Regions from separate parts of the Mesorhizobium sp. P2_B5 genome, predicted to be linked through region 2. Evidence: predicted binding sites of a transcription regulator. Region 2 holds the regulator's gene; the other holds the start of a gene.
The links. Region 2 encodes LexA, which represses DNA repair genes until DNA is damaged. Its sites were predicted from a motif close to TGTTCNNNNTGTGTTCNG; they were not measured.

Region 1: the regulator LexA is predicted to act here: its motif matches at 5,354-5,371, upstream of AC1D1N_RS04490 (YifB family Mg chelatase-like AAA ATPase).

What each region holds. Positions count from the first base shown of each region.
Region 1 is NZ_JBFUDJ010000001.1:871,424-880,995, reverse strand. Features, by position in the region: gene AC1D1N_RS04515 (GtrA family protein) at 1-1,060, opposite strand, end outside; gene AC1D1N_RS04510 (glycosyltransferase) at 1,191-2,195, shown strand; gene AC1D1N_RS04505 (GtrA family protein) at 2,200-2,574, shown strand; gene gshB (glutathione synthase) at 2,655-3,596, shown strand; gene AC1D1N_RS04495 (Ig-like domain-containing protein) at 3,670-5,175, opposite strand; gene AC1D1N_RS04490 (YifB family Mg chelatase-like AAA ATPase) at 5,465-6,997, shown strand; gene AC1D1N_RS04485 (hypothetical protein) at 7,373-7,573, shown strand; gene AC1D1N_RS04480 (hypothetical protein) at 7,619-7,792, shown strand; gene AC1D1N_RS04475 (CgnE/CgnB domain-containing protein) at 7,863-9,059, shown strand; gene AC1D1N_RS04470 (hypothetical protein) at 9,142-9,572, shown strand, end outside.
Region 2 is NZ_JBFUDJ010000003.1:218,400-227,971, forward strand. Features, by position in the region: gene AC1D1N_RS13730 (peptidyl-prolyl cis-trans isomerase) at 1-1,124, shown strand, start outside; gene trpD (anthranilate phosphoribosyltransferase) at 1,138-2,148, shown strand; gene trpC (indole-3-glycerol phosphate synthase TrpC) at 2,153-2,965, shown strand; gene moaC (cyclic pyranopterin monophosphate synthase MoaC) at 2,968-3,450, shown strand; gene AC1D1N_RS13750 (molybdopterin molybdotransferase MoeA) at 3,450-4,655, shown strand; gene lexA (transcriptional repressor LexA) at 4,773-5,525, shown strand; gene AC1D1N_RS13760 (ComEC/Rec2 family competence protein) at 5,532-7,967, opposite strand; gene gltX (glutamate--tRNA ligase) at 8,092-9,516, shown strand.

The DNA of each region.
Region 1 (9,572 bases), on a different contig from region 2:
CCGCCACCGAGGCCGGGTCGCTGACGGCAATATGGAACAGCGACTGTGCCTCATCGATGTGGTCGAGCCACAATTCCTTGAGGCGCGGATCGAGGTTTGCGTAGGGCGCGGCAAGGCACTGCGGGAACAGCGCCACGACGACGGCGCCCAGCACAAGCGCGAGCAGACCGAGCGAGATCAGCCGGCGGCCGGCCGTGCCATTGGACGCCCTGAGCGACGTCACGACGGCAAGGCCCAGTCCGGCGATTGCCGCAACAACGAATTGCACGGCCGAAAAGGCATCGCACTGCGCCTGGCCCCAAGCCGATGGCGGGATGGTGGTGACGAAGACGAACGCCGAAACCCCGGCAAAGCCGAGACCGAAGTCCCTTGCGATCCGGTGCTCGCCGCCGGGGTCGGCGACAAACAGCAAGGCGATGCAGGCGCCGATGGTGGCGACATAGGGCGCGGTTTCCATGCCGACGGCCAGCGTCAGTGCAGCGCACAGACCCGAAAACAGCGCCGCCCAGCGGTGCGTGGGCGCCTCGAGCAGCAGGCTGAGGCTGGCCATGGTCAGCGTCAGCTGGACATTGTGATGATCGAGCGCACCCGGCAAGAAGATGCCGATGAAATGCAGCGCCGCCGCGCCGATGACGATTGCGGGCAGTACGGCGCCGGCGCCGGCAAAGCTGCGCGCCGCGCGGGCGAGGAAGAACACCGCCAGGAAAAACAGCAGCGCCGGCCACAGCACCTGTGCGATCGCCTCGGCCATGGCCATGCTGCCGATCAGCGCCGAAGCGACGAGGATGATGGCCGCGAGCGGCGCATCGACCAGCCGCGACCAGTGCATGATGAAGCCGCCTTCCGGCCCCATCCGGTACTGATGCAGGTCGAACCAGCCCTGGCCGGCCAGCATATCGCGAACCTCGACCAGCCGCAGCAGGCTGTCGTTGTCGCCGCCGGCATTGCTCAATTCGCGAAAGCCCGTGGTGGCATTGACGGCCAGCGCCACCAGCATGGCAAGCAGCGCCAGCGTCATATCGGACTTCCAGGAGGAAGCACCCGCCTTGGCTGCGTTCATTATCACGGCCTTTGTCGGAAAGAAGCTCGGCTTAAACCTAGCCTTAACAGCTTCAATAAATAGTAAAGTCGCCTGAGCGAGGTCGCATTTGAGCGCGGCCGGAGGCTCCGCCGGGCATCGGGAGACGGAAATGCCGCACGAAGTCCGCCACGAGCCGGCCATTGCCGTGCTCCTGCCCTGCTACAATGAGGAACTGACCATCGCCGAGGTGGTGCGGCGGTTTCGCGAGACGCTGCCGTCGGCCGCGATCTATGTTTATGACAACAATTCCAGGGATTTGACCGCGCTCAAGGCGCGCGCGGCCGGCGCCATCGTCATCCGCGAGCCGCGCCAGGGCAAGGGCAATGTCGTGCGCCGCATGTTCGCCGATATCGATGCCGATATCTATCTGATGGCCGACGGCGACGGCACGTATGCGCCGGAAGATGCACCGCAGCTTATCAACATCCTGCAGACCGAGCGCTGCGACATGGTGGTGGGTACCAGGCGCGGCGTCGCCGACGATGCCGGCCGTTCCGGCCATGCGTTCGGCAACCGCATCTTCAACAGCCTCTACAAGCGGCTGTTCGGCACCGACTTCACCGACATCTTCTCCGGCTACCGCGCCTTCTCCAGGCGTTTCGTCAAGAGTTTCCCGGCCGTTTCCGGCGGCTTCGAGATCGAGACCGAAATGTCGGTGCATGCCTCGCAGCTCAAGCTGCCTGTCAGCGAGATCGCGCTCGACTATGGCCGCCGGCCTGAGGGATCGTCGTCGAAGCTGTCGACCTATCGCGACGGTGCCAGGATCCTGTGGATGTTCGCCATGCTGATGAAGGAGACGCAGCCGCTGCGCTTCTTCGGCGCCTTCGCGATTCTCTTCCTGGCATCGAGCCTTACCCTGATGACGCCGGTGCTGATCGAATTCGCCCAGACCGGCCTCGTGCCACGCATGCCGACCTGGGTGCTGTCGGTCGGCCTGCTGCTGTTGTCTATGCTTGCGATGGTGACCGGACTGATCCTCGATTCGGTATCGCGCGGACGCGCTGAACAGAAGCGCATTTTTTATCTCTCGGTCCCGTCGGCCCGGGTCGAACGACGCGAGCGCACGAGCGAAACCGCGAAGGCCGAACCGGGCAAGACGCCCCGGGCCGCCTGAGGCCGTGGGCAGGCTCGCGCGCTTCGTTTTTGCCGGCGCTGTCGGCTTCGTCGCCGATGCCGCGGCTCTCTGGCTGCTTTTGGCCGTGACGCCACTCGGCCCCTTCATCGCGCGCTTGCTGTCGATCGGCTTTGCGCTCTGCGTCACCTGGCAGATCAACCGGCACCTGACGTTTTCGCCGTCGAGCCGCGGCGTAACGCAAGAGGGTGCGCGCTATGGCGGCGTCGGCATCGCCACCAGCATCGTCAACTATCTCGTCTATTGCGCCATCCTGTTCGCGCTGCCGGCAATGCCGCCGCTGACGGCACTTGCGATTGCCTCGCTGGTGGCGATGGCGCTGTCCTTCTTCGGATACTCCCGGCTGGTCTTCGACCGCTGAGGGCCTGGGCCAAGCAAGCGCGATTGGCAGAAGCCGTGGAGTTCCGTATATCGGCGGCATAGCCCGCTGGAGACCAGAAGATGCCCCTGAAGATCGCCGTCCAGATGGACCATGTCTCCACCGTCTCGATCGCCGGCGACACGTCGTTTGCGCTGTCGCTGGAGGCGCAGCGGCGCGGCCACCAACTGTTCCACTACACGCCCGACCGGCTGTCGATGCTGGGCGGCAAGGTGTTTGCCCGCATCGAGGAGATGAAGCTCCGCGACGAGAAGGGCGATCACTACACACTGGGCGACAAGGTGCGCACCGACCTGTCGGAGATGGACGTGATCCTCCTGCGCCAGGACCCGCCCTTCGACATGAACTACATCACCACCACGCACATTCTGGAGCGTATCCACCCGAAGACATTGGTGGTCAACGACCCGGCCTGGGTGCGCAACAGCCCGGAAAAAATCTTCGTCACCGAATTCCCCGACCTGATGCCGGAAACGTTGATCACCAAGGATCCCCAGGAAGTCGCCGCCTTCCGCAAGCAATTCGGCGACATCATCGTCAAGCCGCTCTACGGCAATGGCGGCGCCGGCATCTTCCATCTCAGGGAGGACGACCGCAACCTCGCCTCGCTGCTCGAGATGTTCGCCCAGCTGTCGCGCGAGCCCTATATCGTGCAGCGCTATCTGAAGGATGTGCGCAAGGGCGACAAGCGCATCATCCTGGTCGACGGCGAGGCGGTCGGCGCCATCAACCGGGTGCCGGCCGACCACGATTCGCGCTCCAACATGCATGTCGGCGGCCGCGCCGAAAAGACCGAGCTGACGGAACGCGAACGCGAGATCTGCGCCAGCATCGGACCGTCGCTGAAAGAGCGCGGCTTCATCCTCGTCGGCATCGACGTGATCGGCGACTACATGACCGAGATCAACGTGACCTCGCCCACCGGCGTGCGCGAAGTACAGCGCTTTGGCGGCGCCGACATTGCGAGCCTGTTCTGGGACGCGGTGGAGGGGAAGCGGAAATAGAGCAGTTTCACGGAACCGCTCTATCTCTTTGCTTTCACGCAATTCCTGCGGGAAAACCGTTTCATACCTTGCCCTAGATCACAATGAAATCGTCCGCGGTGACCCAGGTGCCCGGGTCGACGGCGGCAAACTTGACAGCCGCCGCGCCGCCTACCCCGTCCACATCGAACAAAAGGTCGCCGGTCACGTCGTTGTAAAGGATGTGGTCGCTGTCATCGATGGCTTTGTCACCTATCGCGAAGACTGCCGCGAAAAGCGGGCCGGCCTGCAGCCCGACAAACACGGAGCTGTCCAGGCGGATCATATCATCTTGCGCATCGAAGTCTTCGATCCTGTCGCTATTCGCCAGTCCAAGCGCGTCGAACACGAAGACATCCCTGCCCTCGCCGCCGGCCAGCCGGTCGCCGCCGGCGCCGCCATTGAGGATGTCATCGCCAACGCCACCGCGCAGGTCGTCGGAGCCGGCACCGCCGTCGATGGCATCGTCGCCCTCATCGCCACGGATGCCGTCCGTGCCCGCGCCGCCGCTTATGACGTCATTGCCGGCGCCGCCCTTCAGCCAATCAGTGCCCGCGCCGCCGATGAGGATGTCGGCGCCGGTGCCGCCGAACAGCTGGTCATTGCCGGCGCCGCCGTCGAGCGTATCGTTGAACGACGTGCCGATGACACGGTCGCCGCCGCCCAGCGCGGTGACGAGCGCGGCACGATCGTGGGCTCCATAGTTCACTGTGTTCGCGGCTTCGGTCAGCGCGATGGATTCGGCCGGTGGAGCAACCGTGATCGTAATCGTCGCCGGATTGCTGTTGCCCTGGCCGTCCGTGGCGTAAACCGTAAAGCTGTCGGTGCCGACGAAGCCCGCCTCGGGCGTGTAGTCGAACAGATTGCCGTTCAGAAAGTCGGCATGATAGTGCAGGCTGTTGCCATAGTGACCCTGGTGAAACGGATAGTGGTTGCCGTCGAAACGCGTGCTTTGCTCAACGGTGCCGTGGTCCGGCCCATCGACGACGACAAAGCTCAGGAGATCATAGTCGGCATCGGCGGCGCTGAATTTGATGTCGTCGAGAAATTCCCCCTGCGAAACCGACACATTCAGATTGGCGACCGTGGGCGCATGATTGACGAACGTGTCGGGCTGCAGCGTGCCGCCCTCCAGGATGATCTGGTGCTGGCCGTATTGGGTGTTTTCGCCGCCGAAATACTCGTTCGCCCCGATCCAGGTGACAGCGATGGTGTCGGGGCTGTCGGCGTTGACCGAGACGATCCGGGCCGACAGGTAGGCGGCCTGGTCGGACAGGGTGCGGAGAAGATTGCCGTCGTTGTCGAAGACCTGCGTCTCGACCGTCGTCCAGGTCTCGGTCCTGCCCTCATTGGTGAAGCTGGTGATGGTGAAGAAGCCGTCGAAGACATCGACCGAAGCCACGTCGATCCCGCCGAACGGGAAATCGGGCTTTGCCCCTATCGGCCCGATCACGTCGCCGTCGGGTTCCGTGATGCTGAAAAGCACCGCGTCTGGGCTTGGATTGGGATAGTCGGGTTCTTCCCATACGGTGAGCTGACTGCCATTGCTTAGGGTCGGCATCCTGTTTTCCTCGCTTTGGCGCCTGGACGCGCTGCGGATGTCCCCCAGTCCCAACCATACCATAGTATGCGAGTCGGATCGGTGACACCCAACCGCGCCGCGCCTTTGTGGTTAATTCTGTCTCGGGCGAAGGCAGGCGTCGGCATCGTATGGTGCCGGAAGGACGGCGACACTTGCATGTTCCCGTAATGTTCTTGCCTTGGCCTGAAATCTATGGTTGTTTTAGCTGACGTCGCTCGCGGTCTGATCAGAAAGGCCCGAGCGAGCCGGTATCCGGGGGCTTGAACAAATGGTGGCGCGGGTTCGCACGGTTGCTTTCCAGGGCATCGAGGCCGTGCCGGTCGATGTCCAGGTGATGATCGCGCCGGGCAAGGTCGGCATGCACATTGTCGGCCTGCCCGACAAGGCGGTGGCCGAGAGCCGCGAGCGGGTGCAGGCGGCACTCCATGCGTCGGGCCTGTCGATGCCGTCGAAAAAGGTCACGGTCAACCTGGCGCCCGCCGACCTGCCCAAGGAAGGCAGCCATTACGACCTGCCGATCGCGCTCGGCCTGATGGCGGCGCTTGGCGCCATCCCGGGCGATATGCTGGCCTCCTATGTCGTGCTCGGCGAATTGTCGCTCGACGGCACCATTGCCGCGGTCGCCGGCGCGCTGCCGGCGGCGATCGGCGCCAATGCCGAGGGAAAGGGGCTGATCTGCCCGTTCGGCTGTGGGCCAGAAGCAGCATGGGCCGGCAAGGATTTCGACATATTGGCGCCACGCAGCCTGATTGCGATTGCCAATCATTTTCGCGGCACGCAGGTGCTGTCGCGGCCCGAGCCCGGCATCCATGTCTCGGCGCGCGACCTGCCCGACCTCTGCGACATCAAGGGCCAGGAGAGCGCCAAGCGGGCGCTGGAAGTGGCGGCCGGCGGCGGCCACAATCTGCTGATGGTCGGCCCGCCAGGCTCGGGAAAATCGATGCTGGCGCAAAGGCTGCCCTCGATCCTGCCGCCGCTGGCGCCGAAGGAGCTTCTCGAAGTCTCGATGATTGCCTCGGTGGCGGGCGAACTCGGCGAAGGCAAGCTCACCGACCGGCGGCCGTTCCGCGCTCCACACCATTCGGCTTCGATGGCGGCGATGGTCGGCGGCGGCCTCAGGGTGCGGCCGGGCGAGGTCTCGCTCGCCCATCACGGCGTGCTGTTCCTCGACGAATTCCCCGAATTCTCGCCGCAGACGCTGGATGCGCTGCGCCAGCCCCTGGAGACCGGCGACTGCATGATCGCGCGCGCCAACCACCGCGTCACCTATCCGGCGCGCATCCAGCTGGTGGCGGCGATGAACCCCTGCCGCTGCGGTATGGCCGGCGAACCCGGCTATCGCTGCCTGCGCGGCGAGCGCTGCCGCACCGACTACCAGGCGCGCATTTCAGGCCCGCTGCTCGACCGCATCGACCTCAGAATCGAAGTGCCGGCGGTCTCGGCCGCCGATCTGATCCGCCCGGACCGGGCGGAGAAGAGCGCTGCCGTAGCCCAGCGCGTGGCCCGCGCCCGCACCATCCAGCGCGAGCGCTTCGAACGGCTCGGCGTCACCAGCGCGACCACCAATGCGCATTGCTCGCCCTCGATCATCGAAGACATCGCCGTGCCGGATGCAGCCGGCCTGTCGCTGCTGAGAGACGCCAGCGAAAAGCTCGGCTTTTCGGCGCGCGCCTATCACCGCGTGCTGAAAGTGGCGCGCACGCTGGCCGACCTCGACGCCAGCGAGACCGTCGGCCGCATCCACCTGGCCGAAGCGATTTCCTATCGCATGATGTCGGAGCGGGTGGCGCAGGCCGCGTAGAGTTCGACACCACGGTGCCATTAGGCCAATCGAAAGCGGCAGTCATTTTCGCGGAGCCCTTGTTCTGTCGCGGCCGGAGCCCGCGTACATGCATCAACGCGCGACCTGCCCGACCTTGCCGGCATCGAGGTCCAGGAGTCCGCCAAGTGGACGCTGGAAGTGGCGGCCGCCGCCGCGGCCCAGTCTGCCTGCCACTCATCAAGAAGGCCGGTCAGTCAACTTTGAAGGATACTGCCCCATCTCCGCTAAATCGCTCCCTCTTAGGTTCTTCGCCAAGACTGCGACCCTGAAGTCGATTTCCGCCAAAACAACCTCGATTGTATTGGCACGCTTCCCGTGGTAAACTTGCTAAACGTACAGTAGGAGAGCGCAAGTATGCCGGACAAATCGAGAATAATCACCGGAAACGAAGGCGATCAGAAGGTCGACGAAGCTACTATCGCGCGGGAGTTGTCTAAAGTAGACAAAGAACTGAGCAAGGTCGCCGCCGAATTGGCAAAACAAGACCCAGCATCCCTTATTAATTCGGAGCTTTTACGAGTTCACTTGGAGGTATCAAAAGCGGCTCCAAGGTGAAAATAACTGGTGTAGACTGCAACTGCTTTTAGATGGAGGACGAAGATGGAAGAGAGAAATCTACAAGTCGACTCTGATGTGATCATGGCGGTCCAGGAAGAGCTTGAGCAAGCCCTTTCAACGGTAAGAGAAATGGAAGCGGACGCAGTGAAAAAAGGCATCCCCCTCAAACTGTCCGGTGCGAGGTACAGAATTTACGAAACTACTCAACCTACCTAAGTAGCGGACTAGGCTAAGGGCGGACAGCAATGTCTGCCCGCAGTTCGTACCAAACACCTTGTAATCCATTGTGAAGCTCCGCGAAGGAGCGGCGGCGGGGGTGTGCGTGCTAACAGAATCTGCTTGGCGAGGAGTGCAATCGCTGCTGGATAACTATTTCAAAGTTACCAGTGATGACAATGTCATCGTCGTCTACACTAGCGCAACTGCCGAGCATGCGTCATGGGTTTCTGCGGCATTGCGAATTCGCAGTATCGCAGCCGAGAAGGTCTGGATGATCCCCCTTCGCGATCCCGAGTTTCCCCAACGTTTTGGTGCCGCAGTACCAGATCCGTCTACCGTAGGTGGTCGTGTTATTGTGCTAACCTTTGAACGCGACACACTATCGCACGACTCCATGATTAGATCTGCCCTTTCTCGGTTCGACGCTAGCCGGGCGATGGTATTTCGCGTCATAAGTACGTGCGATGAACTCTTCACCGTGGCCCTGCAGGAAAGCCCGGACGCGCTATCGGCGAAAAATACCACTATTTTGGAGTTGCTCGTCCCGTCAAAAGGGCTGAGGGTTACAACCCCAGGAGGATCAGAACTATCAATTTCGATCGACACCGGTAGGCATAGCTGGATCAGCAATCGCGGCGTTTGGAGGCCTGGTAAGTTTGTTATATTGCCGGCAGGCGAGGTCGCAACTTTTCCAGCTTCAATAGACGGAACGTTTGTGGCGGATTTTGGGTTCAATGTAAATATGATGACGGAGCGTGACGCACGACTAAATACTCACCCGGTGACAGTAACCATTGAAAATAGCAGGGCAACTAATTATACCTGCGACGACCCGGAAGTGATGCGATTTCTCGATGAATGTTTTTATGGATATTGCGCTTATACTGTCGGAGAACTTGGCTTCGGCACAAATGGAGGCATCAAGGCGCCTGTTTCTTTGAATTCTCATATCAACGAGAGACACCCAGGAATTCACCTTGGATTCGGTCAGAGTAATCAGGATCCGGCGGTTGTGGGATATGATTGTAATATTCACTTGGATTTGATCGCGTCGGGCGGAAAAGTTTGGATTGATGAAGGTGATGTCCCGCTCGACATCTCCGATATTAGCAAATCGTCCAACCCCCATCCGACTCATACCTGGGACGAGGATGCCCGCTCCTCTCGAAGTATAAGCGACTTGGACGTTGACGACTGCTGCGGCATTCTAACGAGCGAGGGGATTCGGCTGTTTGAGCCTAAGAGAGCTCCAAACCCTCAATGAAAATCAGACTGGTTTGAGCAGACGCTTAGCGAGCGATTGTTCTTAGATGACCGACCACCGCCCTATACCCGCGGGGACGTTGATGAACACTCCTATTTGGTCTCTCCGCGAAAGCGGCGAAATCGTCGGCCGGCTCTGTTGGGATGGAGTCCCTGAAATGCTTCAGGGACGCGCGGTCGAAGGATCGCTTTTGCAAATATTTGACGGCGCCGTCAGCCGCGTGTTTCAGCGGGAAGGCCTTAATGCAGACCCAGTGTTGAGACTGCCCCCTTTGGCGAAGGTTTGCGCTATACGTCATCCTTACATCGCTGGCTTCTTGTCCGGACGGCTTCGACTAAGCGGGCGCGAGATTTTATCTTACGTTTCGGACGCTTTGAGAGTGGCCGCCCAAATCATGCCTAAAGCGGATGGCCAAGCTACGGGCCCCTTGGGGTCGCCTTCTCGTACCGGCGGAGCCGCTGGAGAGTGGTCGTCGACCATTATTGTGGATTATCAAAATAGCATTGTGGTGCC
Region 2 (9,572 bases):
ATTACAACAAGAACAAGGGGCGCTACACCACGCCGGAAATGCGCACCATCGAACAGCTGGTGTTTCCGACGCTGGACGCCGCCAAGGCCGCGTCCGATTCGCTGAAGACGGGCGCCACCTTCGACAAGATCGTCACCGCGCAAGGAAAGACCCAGGCCGATACGCTGCTTGGCACGCTCTCCAAGGACAAGATCAGCGACAAGGCGGTCGCCGATGCCGCATTCGCGCTTGCCGTCAACGAAATCAGCCCGGTCGTCCAGGGCACGTTCGGCCCGGTGCTTTTGCGCGTCACCGAGATCAAGCCGGAAGTGGTGAAGCCGCTGGCCGAAGTGTCTGACCAGATCCGCAAGGATCTGGCGCTGGGCGAAGCAAGCCGCATCCTGCTCGACGTGCACGACAATTACGAAGACACCCGCGCCGCCGGCAGCACGCTCGCCGAAGCCGCCGCCAAACTGAAGCTCAAGGACGTCACCGTCGAGGCCATCGACCGCACCGGCCTCAAGCCGGACGGGACCATCATCAAGGACCTGCCGGCATCGCCTGACCTGATCAAGGCGGTGTTCGAGGCTGAGCCCAACACCGAGAATGAAGCCCTGACCACGACCAACAATGGCTTCGTGTTCTACGAGCTGACATCGATCACGCCGGCTCGCGACCGCACGCTCGACGAGGTTCGCCAGAGGGTGGTGGCCGACTGGACGACCGAGGAAACGACCAAACGGCTGACCGCGAAGGCAGACGAGCTCGACAAACGCCTCAAGGCCGGCACCACACTCGACGTCATCGCCGGCGAACTGAAGCTCGAAAAGCAGACCAAGCGCGGCGTGAAGCGCGAGGCCGACGACGTCGATTTCGGCAAGGACGGCGCTGCAGCGATGTTCGGCGTCGGCGAAGGCGGCACAGGGCTGATCCCCTCGCCCACCGGCGAAGGCCAGATTCTGTTCAAGGTGGCCGAAGTGTTCGAGCCGGCCGGAGCCGACGCCAGTTCGGTGCCCGACGACGCGCAGAAATCCTTCACGCAAGGCATGTCCGACGATCTGCTCGACCAGTTGGTGGCGCAATTGCAGACGCAATACGCCGTCAGCATCGACCAGGCCGCCGTTGCGCAAGCCGTAGCCCAATGAACGTTTTGGCCCCATGAGCGCCCTCAAGATCCATATCGCCAAGGTCGCCAGCGGGACCGCGCTTACCTTCGAGGAAGCGCGCGAAGCCTTCGACATCATCATGTCGGGCGACGCGACGCCGGGCCAGATCGGCGGCTTCCTGATGGCGCTGCGCGTACGTGGCGAGACGGTGAGCGAGATCTCCGGTGCCGTTGCAACCATGCGCGCCAAGATGCTGCGCGTCGAAGCCCCTGAAGGCGCCATCGACATCGTCGGCACCGGCGGCGACAACTCCCATTCGGTCAACATCTCGACGGCCTCGGCCTTCGTCATCGCCGGTTGCGGCGTGCCGGTGGCAAAGCATGGCAATCGCGGCCTGTCGTCGCTGACGGGCGCCGCCGACGTGCTGGTTGCGCTCGGCGTCAAGATCGATATCCCGCCGGAGACGATCGGCCGCTGCATCCATGAGGCGGGCGTCGGCTTCATGTTCGCGCCGGCGCATCATCCGGCAATGAAGCATGTCGGCCCAACGCGCGTCGAGCTCGGCACCCGCACCATCTTCAACCTGCTCGGACCGCTGTCCAATCCGGCCGGCGTAAGCCGCCAGATGGTCGGCGTGTTCTTGCCGGAATGGATCGTGCCGGTGGCCGAGACATTGAAGGCGCTGGGTACAGAGCATGCCTGGGTCGTCCATGGCGACGGCTATGACGAGATCACCACCACCGGCGAAACGCAGGTTGCCGAACTGGCCGGTGGCGAGATCCGCCACTTTACGCTGACCCCGGAAGCAGTCGGTTTGCAGCGCCACACCAAGGACGAGTTGCGCGGCGGAGACGCCGCCTACAATGCCCAGGCTTTGCGCGACATGCTGGGCGGCGCTGCCGGCGCCTATCGCGACACGGTGCTGATGAATGCCGGCGCCGGCATGGTGGTGGCGGGCAAGGCAACAACGCTTGCCGACGGCATGGCGGCGGCGGCACAAGCCATCGACAGCGGCCGGGCGCTAGGCGTGCTCGACAGGCTGGTCGAGATTTCGAACGGATAGGGCCGTGGCTGACATTCTGCGCAAGATCGAGGCCTACAAGCGCGACGAGATCGCGGCGGCAAAGGCGCTGATACCGCTGGCCGAGATCAAGGCACGGGCGAAGGATGCCGCCGCGCCGCGCGGCTTTCTCGCGGCGCTCGAGGCGAAGCGCAGATCGGGCAACTTTGCCCTGATAGCCGAGATCAAGAAGGCGAGCCCTTCCAAAGGGTTGATCCGTGCCGATTTCGACCCACCGACGCTGGCGCAGGCCTATGAAAAAGGCGGCGCCGCCTGTCTTTCGGTGCTGACCGATGCGCCGTCCTTCCAGGGCGCGCCGGAATTTCTAACAAACGCCCGCAAGGCGGTGTCGCTGCCCGCGCTGCGCAAGGATTTCCTGTTCGATCCCTACCAGGTCTACGAGGCGCGCGCCTGGGGCGCCGACGCCATCCTGATCATCATGGCCAGCGTCGACGATGCCTTGGCGAGCGAATTGGAAGCGACCGCATTCGAGCTCGGGATGGATGCGCTGATCGAGGTGCATGACGAAGCCGAGACCGAGCGCGCGCTAAAACTGTCGTCGCGGCTGATCGGCATCAACAACCGCAATCTGAGGACGTTCGAGACCAGTCTTGAAACCTCCGAGCGGCTGGCATCCATGGTGCCGGGCGGCCGCTTGCTGGTCAGCGAGAGCGGCATTTTCACCCACGACGACTGCCTCAGGATGCAAAAGGCCGCCATCGAAACCTTCCTTGTCGGCGAGAGCCTGATGCGGCAACAGGATGTGGCGGCGGCAACGCGCCTGCTTCTGACGGGCAAGACGCCGGCAGAGGCCGTCTGAGGATGCCAGCGGCCCTCACCCATCTCGGCGCCAAGGGCGAGGCCAACATGGTCGATGTCGGCGACAAGGCGGAGACGACGCGCACGGCAGTCGCCGAGGGCTTTGTCTCGATGCGGCCTGAAACCCTGAAGATGATCCTCGACGGCGACGCCAAGAAGGGCGACGTGCTGGGCACAGCGCGCATCGCCGGCATCATGGCAGCCAAGAAGACGCATGAGCTGATCCCGCTCTGCCATCCTCTGCTGTTGACCAAGGTGTCGGTCGACATCGAGCCGGACGCGGCGCTGCCCGGCCTCAGGGTCACCGCGCTCGCCCGCGTCACCGGCAAGACCGGGGTCGAAATGGAAGCGCTGACCGCGGCCTCGGTGGCATGCCTGACTATCTACGACATGGCCAAGGCGGCCGATCGCGCCATGGTGATTTCCGGCATAAGGCTGGTGGAGAAGACCGGCGGCAAGTCCGGCGACTACAAGGCGGGCGCCTGATGGCGCTGGTTCCGGTGGCCGAGGCGCTGGAGCGCCTGCTGGAAGGCGCTGCGGCGCTGCCGGGTGAAAGCATCGCCCTGGCGGATGCGGCCGGCCGGGTGCTGGCGGAACCTGTCGTGGCGCTGCGCACCCAGCCGCCCTTCAACGCGTCCGCCATGGACGGCTATGCCGCGCGGGCACAGGATGTGGCATCCGCCCCGGCGCGGCTTTCGGTGATCGGCATGGCGCCCGCAGGACGCGGCTTTGACGGCACGGTCGGCAAGGCTGAGGCCGTGCGCATCTTCACGGGCGCGCCGCTGCCTGAAGGCGTCGACACCATCGTCATCCAGGAGAATGTCCGCGACCTTGGCAATGGCCATATCGAGGTCACCGAGCCGACCGCAAAAGACCGTAACATCCGCCGCCGTGGTCTGGATTTTGCACAAGGCGACGTCCTGCTGGAAAAAGGCCGCGAGCTCGATCCGGCAGCACTCTCGCTGGCGGCATCGGCCAATCACCCGACCCTGAACGTGGTGCAACGGCCGCTGGTGGCCATCATCGCAACCGGCGACGAGTTGCTGCCGCCGGGCAGTGCGCTTGGCCCCGACCAGATCATCTCGTCCAACGCCTATGGCGTCGCGGCAGCCGCGCAGTCGGTCGGCGCGCGCGCGCTCGATCTCGGTATCGCGGCCGACCGCAAGGAAGCGATCGCAGCACTGGTGAAAAAGGCTGTCGCGGCAAAGGCGGACGTCATCGTCACGCTCGGCGGCGCTTCGGTCGGCGACCACGACCTCGTGCATGACGTGCTGACCGGCGAAGGCATGAAGCTCGATTTCTGGAAGCTCGCAATGCGCCCGGGCAAGCCGCTGATGTTCGGGCGTCTCGGCGACATCAGGTGCATCGGCCTGCCCGGTAATCCCGTGGCGAGCCTGGTCTGTTCGCAGCTGTTTTTGAAGCCGCTTTTGGCGCAGCTCGGCGGCCGCACGTACCGGCAGGACATCCGCCCGGCGCAGCTTGGCGCCGCGATGCCGGCCAATGATCTGAGGCAAGACTATGTGCGCGCCGTGGTGAGCGAAGAAACCGGCGCACGGGTGGCGACGCCGTTCGGCATCCAGGATTCCTCGATGCTGAGAATGCTGGCCGACGCAAACGGCTTGATCGTGCGCGAGCCCTTCGCTCCGGCCGCCGCCGCGGGTGCCGCCTGCAGCGTCCTGATGTTACGCTGAACAAAACGTCAACACATTCATTAAACTTTAAAAGGTTGCGGAACACAACTGGAACAGATAGTGTTTGTTCTGGGTTTGTTTTTTCCGATTCTGGTTTCAGAACCCGTGGGAGCCGCGATGCTGACGCGCAAACAACATGAACTTCTGATGTTCATCCATGAACGCCTGAAGGAGAGCGGAATCCCGCCGTCTTTCGACGAGATGAAGGAGGCGCTCGACCTCGCGTCCAAGTCCGGCATTCACCGCCTGATCACGGCGCTTGAGGAGCGCGGCTTCATTCGCCGGCTGCCGAACAGGGCGCGTGCACTGGAAGTGCTGCGGCTGCCCGACTCGATCGCACCCGGCCTCAATGCGGCGAAGAAGTTCTCGCCGAGCATCATCCAGGGCAGCCTCGGTCAAGGCGGTCAGGGGCAAGGCGGTCTCGGCCGCCAGATCAAGCCGGCCTCCTCGTCTCGTTCGATGTCGGCCGGCAATGACGACGCCGTTTCTGCGGTGTCGATCCCGGTGATGGGCCGCATCGCCGCCGGTGTGCCGATCGACGCCATCCAGCACCAGACGCATTCGATCTCGGTGCCGCCGGACATGATCATGGGCGGCGAACACTACGCACTTGAGGTCAAGGGTGACTCGATGATTGAGGCCGGCATTTTCGACGGCGACACGGTCATCATCCGCAATGCCGATACGGCGAGCCCTGGCGAGATCGTGGTGGCGCTGGTCGATGAAGAGGAAGCGACGTTGAAGCGCTTCCGCCGCAAGGGCGCCTCGATCGCGCTGGAAGCCGCCAACCCGGCCTACGAAACCCGCATCTTCGGGCCGGACAGGGTCAAGGTGCAGGGCAAGCTGGTCGGCCTGATCCGGCGCTACTGAGGCGGCTTACTTTTCGCGCTGCTGGTAAGGCGGCAGACCGCGTGCTTCGCGTGAGAAGCGGCGTTGCTCGTGCCAGGGACGATAGGGTTTGTCGACGGCGAAACGGATCATTGGCGCTGTCGCGGCCGATTGTGGGTCGAAGAAGACGGCGGCACTGCCATCGCGGGCAAGTTGCTTCTTGGTCACGACCAGCACCAGCGGGTCGCGGCACGGATTGTAGGCAGTGGCGTCGTCGATGACGATCAGGCTCGCGAAAGCGCAGGCTGGCCGCGCTGTGTTGCGGTCTTTTGCCAGCGCGATGATGGCTCCGGTCAGGTGCCGGGCAATGCAGAGATTGCCTGTGCAATAGAAAGGCGAGCCTGGCGGCAGGTCGAGCGGGTCTAGATCGAACCGCGTGTCCGTTGCCTCGAAAATCTCAGGCGGGATTATGGTTTCGGCCCTCAGCGCGCGTTTCCAGTTGTCTGTGGTGAATTCGTTGGAGCGTTCGCGATTGAGGGCGAGCTCGCCGCCTCCGATCGGCACGGCCACCAGGTGCGCATCCTCGGAGATGAGCACATCGGGCGTGCGCACCTGTGGCACAGTCAACAGGCCGGCCAGCGCAAAAGGCACGGCCGCCAGCCTCAGCCAGGTGGTGGCCATGGTGGCGATGACGAGCGCGACCGCCACCAGCAGCACCGAGCGGATAGAGATCAGGCCGACGGCATCGACCGGCGAACGTTCGGAAATCCAGGCGCAGATGGCGATCATCGCCGCCAGGCCCTTGCCCATCAAATAAAGGAACGGTCCATCGGCGCCGAACGGCATGGCCAGCGCGCTGAGCACGGCGAAGGGCATGACGATCAACGACACAATCGGCATCACGGCCAGATTTGCGAGCAGGCTGAGTGGCGACACGCGCTGAAAATGCCAGATGGCAAACAGCAAAGTGGCGCTGCCCGCGATGATCGATGTCATGGCGAGGCCGCCCATGGCCAGCAGGAATTTTCGCGACAGAAAGCCGACGAACGAGCGCCTTGCGGGCGGCGTTCTCACCTTGTCGGCGCGGTAGTCGGCCCAGCCGGCATAGGCGCCGACAAGGGCGGCGGTGGCGGCAAACGACATCTGGAAACTCGGGCCGACAACCTCATGCGGCGACACCAGGATGACGGCGATGGCCGAGATCGCCAGATTGCGCATGGTCAGCGCTGCGCGATCAAACAGCACCGCGACAAGCATGACCGCCAGCATAATGAAGCTGCGCTCGGCGGCAACCACGATGCCTGAAATGACGAGATAGGCGGCGATGGAAACAAGCGCCGCGGCGGCGGCATATTTCTTGACAGGCCGGCGCGAGGAGAAATCGGGAAACAGCGCGAAGGCGCCGCGCAACAATGCCATGATGGTGCCGGCGACCAGCGCCATGTGCAGGCCGGAAATGGAGATGATGTGGTAGATGCCAGTGCGCCGCATAGCCTCGTTGACCTCGTCCGGAATGCCGGCGCGAACGCCGACAATGAGCGCCGCGGCAATCTCGCCTTCGGCGCCGCCGATCTTGCCCCTGATATGGTCGGCAATGTTTTCGCGCGCATTCTCGATTGCCGAAGAGAGCCGTGCGGTCAGCGGCGGCGGGCCCTGCGAAGCAATGGTTTTCGGATTGCCGAGAAAGAAGCCGCTGCCGCCGATCCCGGCGAAATAGCTGTCGAAGGAGAAATCGTAGCTCTCCGGTCGCACCGGACCCGTCGGCGGCAACAGTCTGGCATAGCCGGTGATGAGGGAGCCGGCGGTCATATCGGCCGGAATCCCACGCGCCGAGAGCCTGACCCGCTCCGGCGCGTAGTGCAGCTTTGGGTGAGCGGTGGAAACAATGTCGAGCGTCAGCCTGACGCGGCCGTTTTCCATCTCCTCAAGGCTGACGACGCGTCCGGTCAGCCGTGTCTGGATCTCGGAGCCCAGCATTTGCGTTCCGGCGCGCCAGGTCTCGACCTTGGCGGCGACCACCCCAAGCGCGCACAGCATCGCGGCCACGCAGAGCAGATGCGTCTTCGGCCAGGACCGCGCGACGGCTGCGCAACAGGCCATGAGCAGCACAATCGCGATTGGTTGGGCAAAGCCCGGCTCGCTGGCCAGCGAGAAATAAATGATGACGCCGGCCGCCAGGAAAACCGGCACCAGCAGGAAAGCGACGCCGCGGTCGAGTTCGGTGCCGGCAGCCACGGCAACGCTGCGACGGATTGCTGGCCATGTCGAACGGCGCAGCAGCCTACGCAAACGGATGGCGGATCCGGGCACGGCGACCGGCACCGACGCAGTGTCATCCGGAGACAAAGGCCGGAGGCCAGGCCGCGTCTCGGGCAGCGCGACGGGCATCGGCTCGGCATAGGGACTGTCGGCAAACAGGGAGCGTTCGTTGACGCTTGTCGCAGCGCCCTCGCCTTGATCCTCGCCCCGGCCACGTCCAGCCATCGGGTCTGCCCCTTGCGCCCCAGACCCCCTATGCTACATGAACGCGCAAAGCGCGAAAGTCCGCGCGATCACGCCCCCCGTTTTCTAGCCTTGCCCGAGAATTGCAATGTCCAACAAAATTGCCATGTCCAACAGGGTGGTCACCCGTTTTGCCCCCTCGCCCACCGGCTACCTGCATATCGGTGGCGCGCGCACGGCGCTGTTCAACTGGCTGTATGCCAAGCACACCGACGGCACGATGCTGCTGCGCATCGAGGACACCGACCGCGAGCGTTCCACGGAAGCGGCAACCCAGGCCATTCTCGATGGGTTGACCTGGCTCGGCCTGTCCTGGGACGGCGAGGCCGTCTCGCAGTTCGAGCGTGCGCCGCGCCACCGCGAGGTGGCGGAGGAGTTGGTGCGCCTGGGCAAGGCCTATTACGCCTACGAAACACCGGCCGAGCTCGAGGCGATGCGCGAGGCGGCGCGCGCCAAGAGCCTGCCGCCGCGCTATAATGGTGCGTGGCGCGACCGCGACCCCTCCGAGGCGCCCGCCGGAGTCAAAGGCGCCATCCGCATCAAGGCGCCGACCGAGGGCGAGACCGTGGTGCATGACCGCGTGCAGGGCGAGGTGCGCTTCCCCAACAAGGATCTCGACGATTTCATTATCCTGCGCTCGGATGGTGTCCCGACCTACATGCATGCCGTCGTCGTCGATGACCACGACATGGGCGTCACCCACATCATTCGTGGCGACGACCATCTGACCAACGCCGCGCGACAAACGGTAATCTACAACGCCATGGGCTGGGAGGTGCCGTCCATGTCGCACATCCCGCTGATCCATGGCGCCGACGGCGCCAAGCTGTCGAAGCGGCATGGCGCGCTCGGCGTCGAGGCCTACCGCGCCATGGGTTATCTGCCCGAGGCGCTGCTCAATTATCTCGCCCGCCTCGGCTGGAGCCATGGCGACGACGAGGTGATGTCGATCAAGGACATGATCTCATGGTTCGACATCGGCGACGTCAACAAGGGTGCGGCGCGCTTCGACTTCGCCAAGCTCGACGCGCTGAACGGCGTGCACATGCGCAAGATGGATGACAAGGCGCTGCTCGACATCTTCGTCGCCACTCTACCCTATCTCGAAGGCGGCCCGGCGCTCGCCGCCCGCCTCGACGACACCAGGAAGGCGCAGCTGCTGGCCGCGCTGCCTGGCCTGAAGGAGCGCGCCAAGACACTGGTCGAGCTGGCCGACGGCGCCGGCTTCCTGTTCGTCGAGCGGCCGCTGCCGATCGACGAGAAGGCGGCAGCCCTGCTTAATGCCGACGCGCGGGCGATCCTGCGTGGCGCACACGCGGCATTGCAGACAGTTTCTGGCGAGTGGACGGCCGCTGCGGCGGAAGCCGCGGTGCGCGAGTTCGCGACGGCTGGCGGCCACAAGCTCGGCGCCGTGGCCCAGCCACTGAGAGCAGCCCTTACCGGCCGCAGCACCTCGCCCGGCGTTTTCGACGTGCTTGCCGTGCTCGGCCGTGAGGAAAGCTTGGCGCGGATTGCGGATCAAATCGATTAGGAGCGAACTGGCCCAAGAAGATTGGCATTGAAAGGCGCGTTTCGCAGTGCAACATT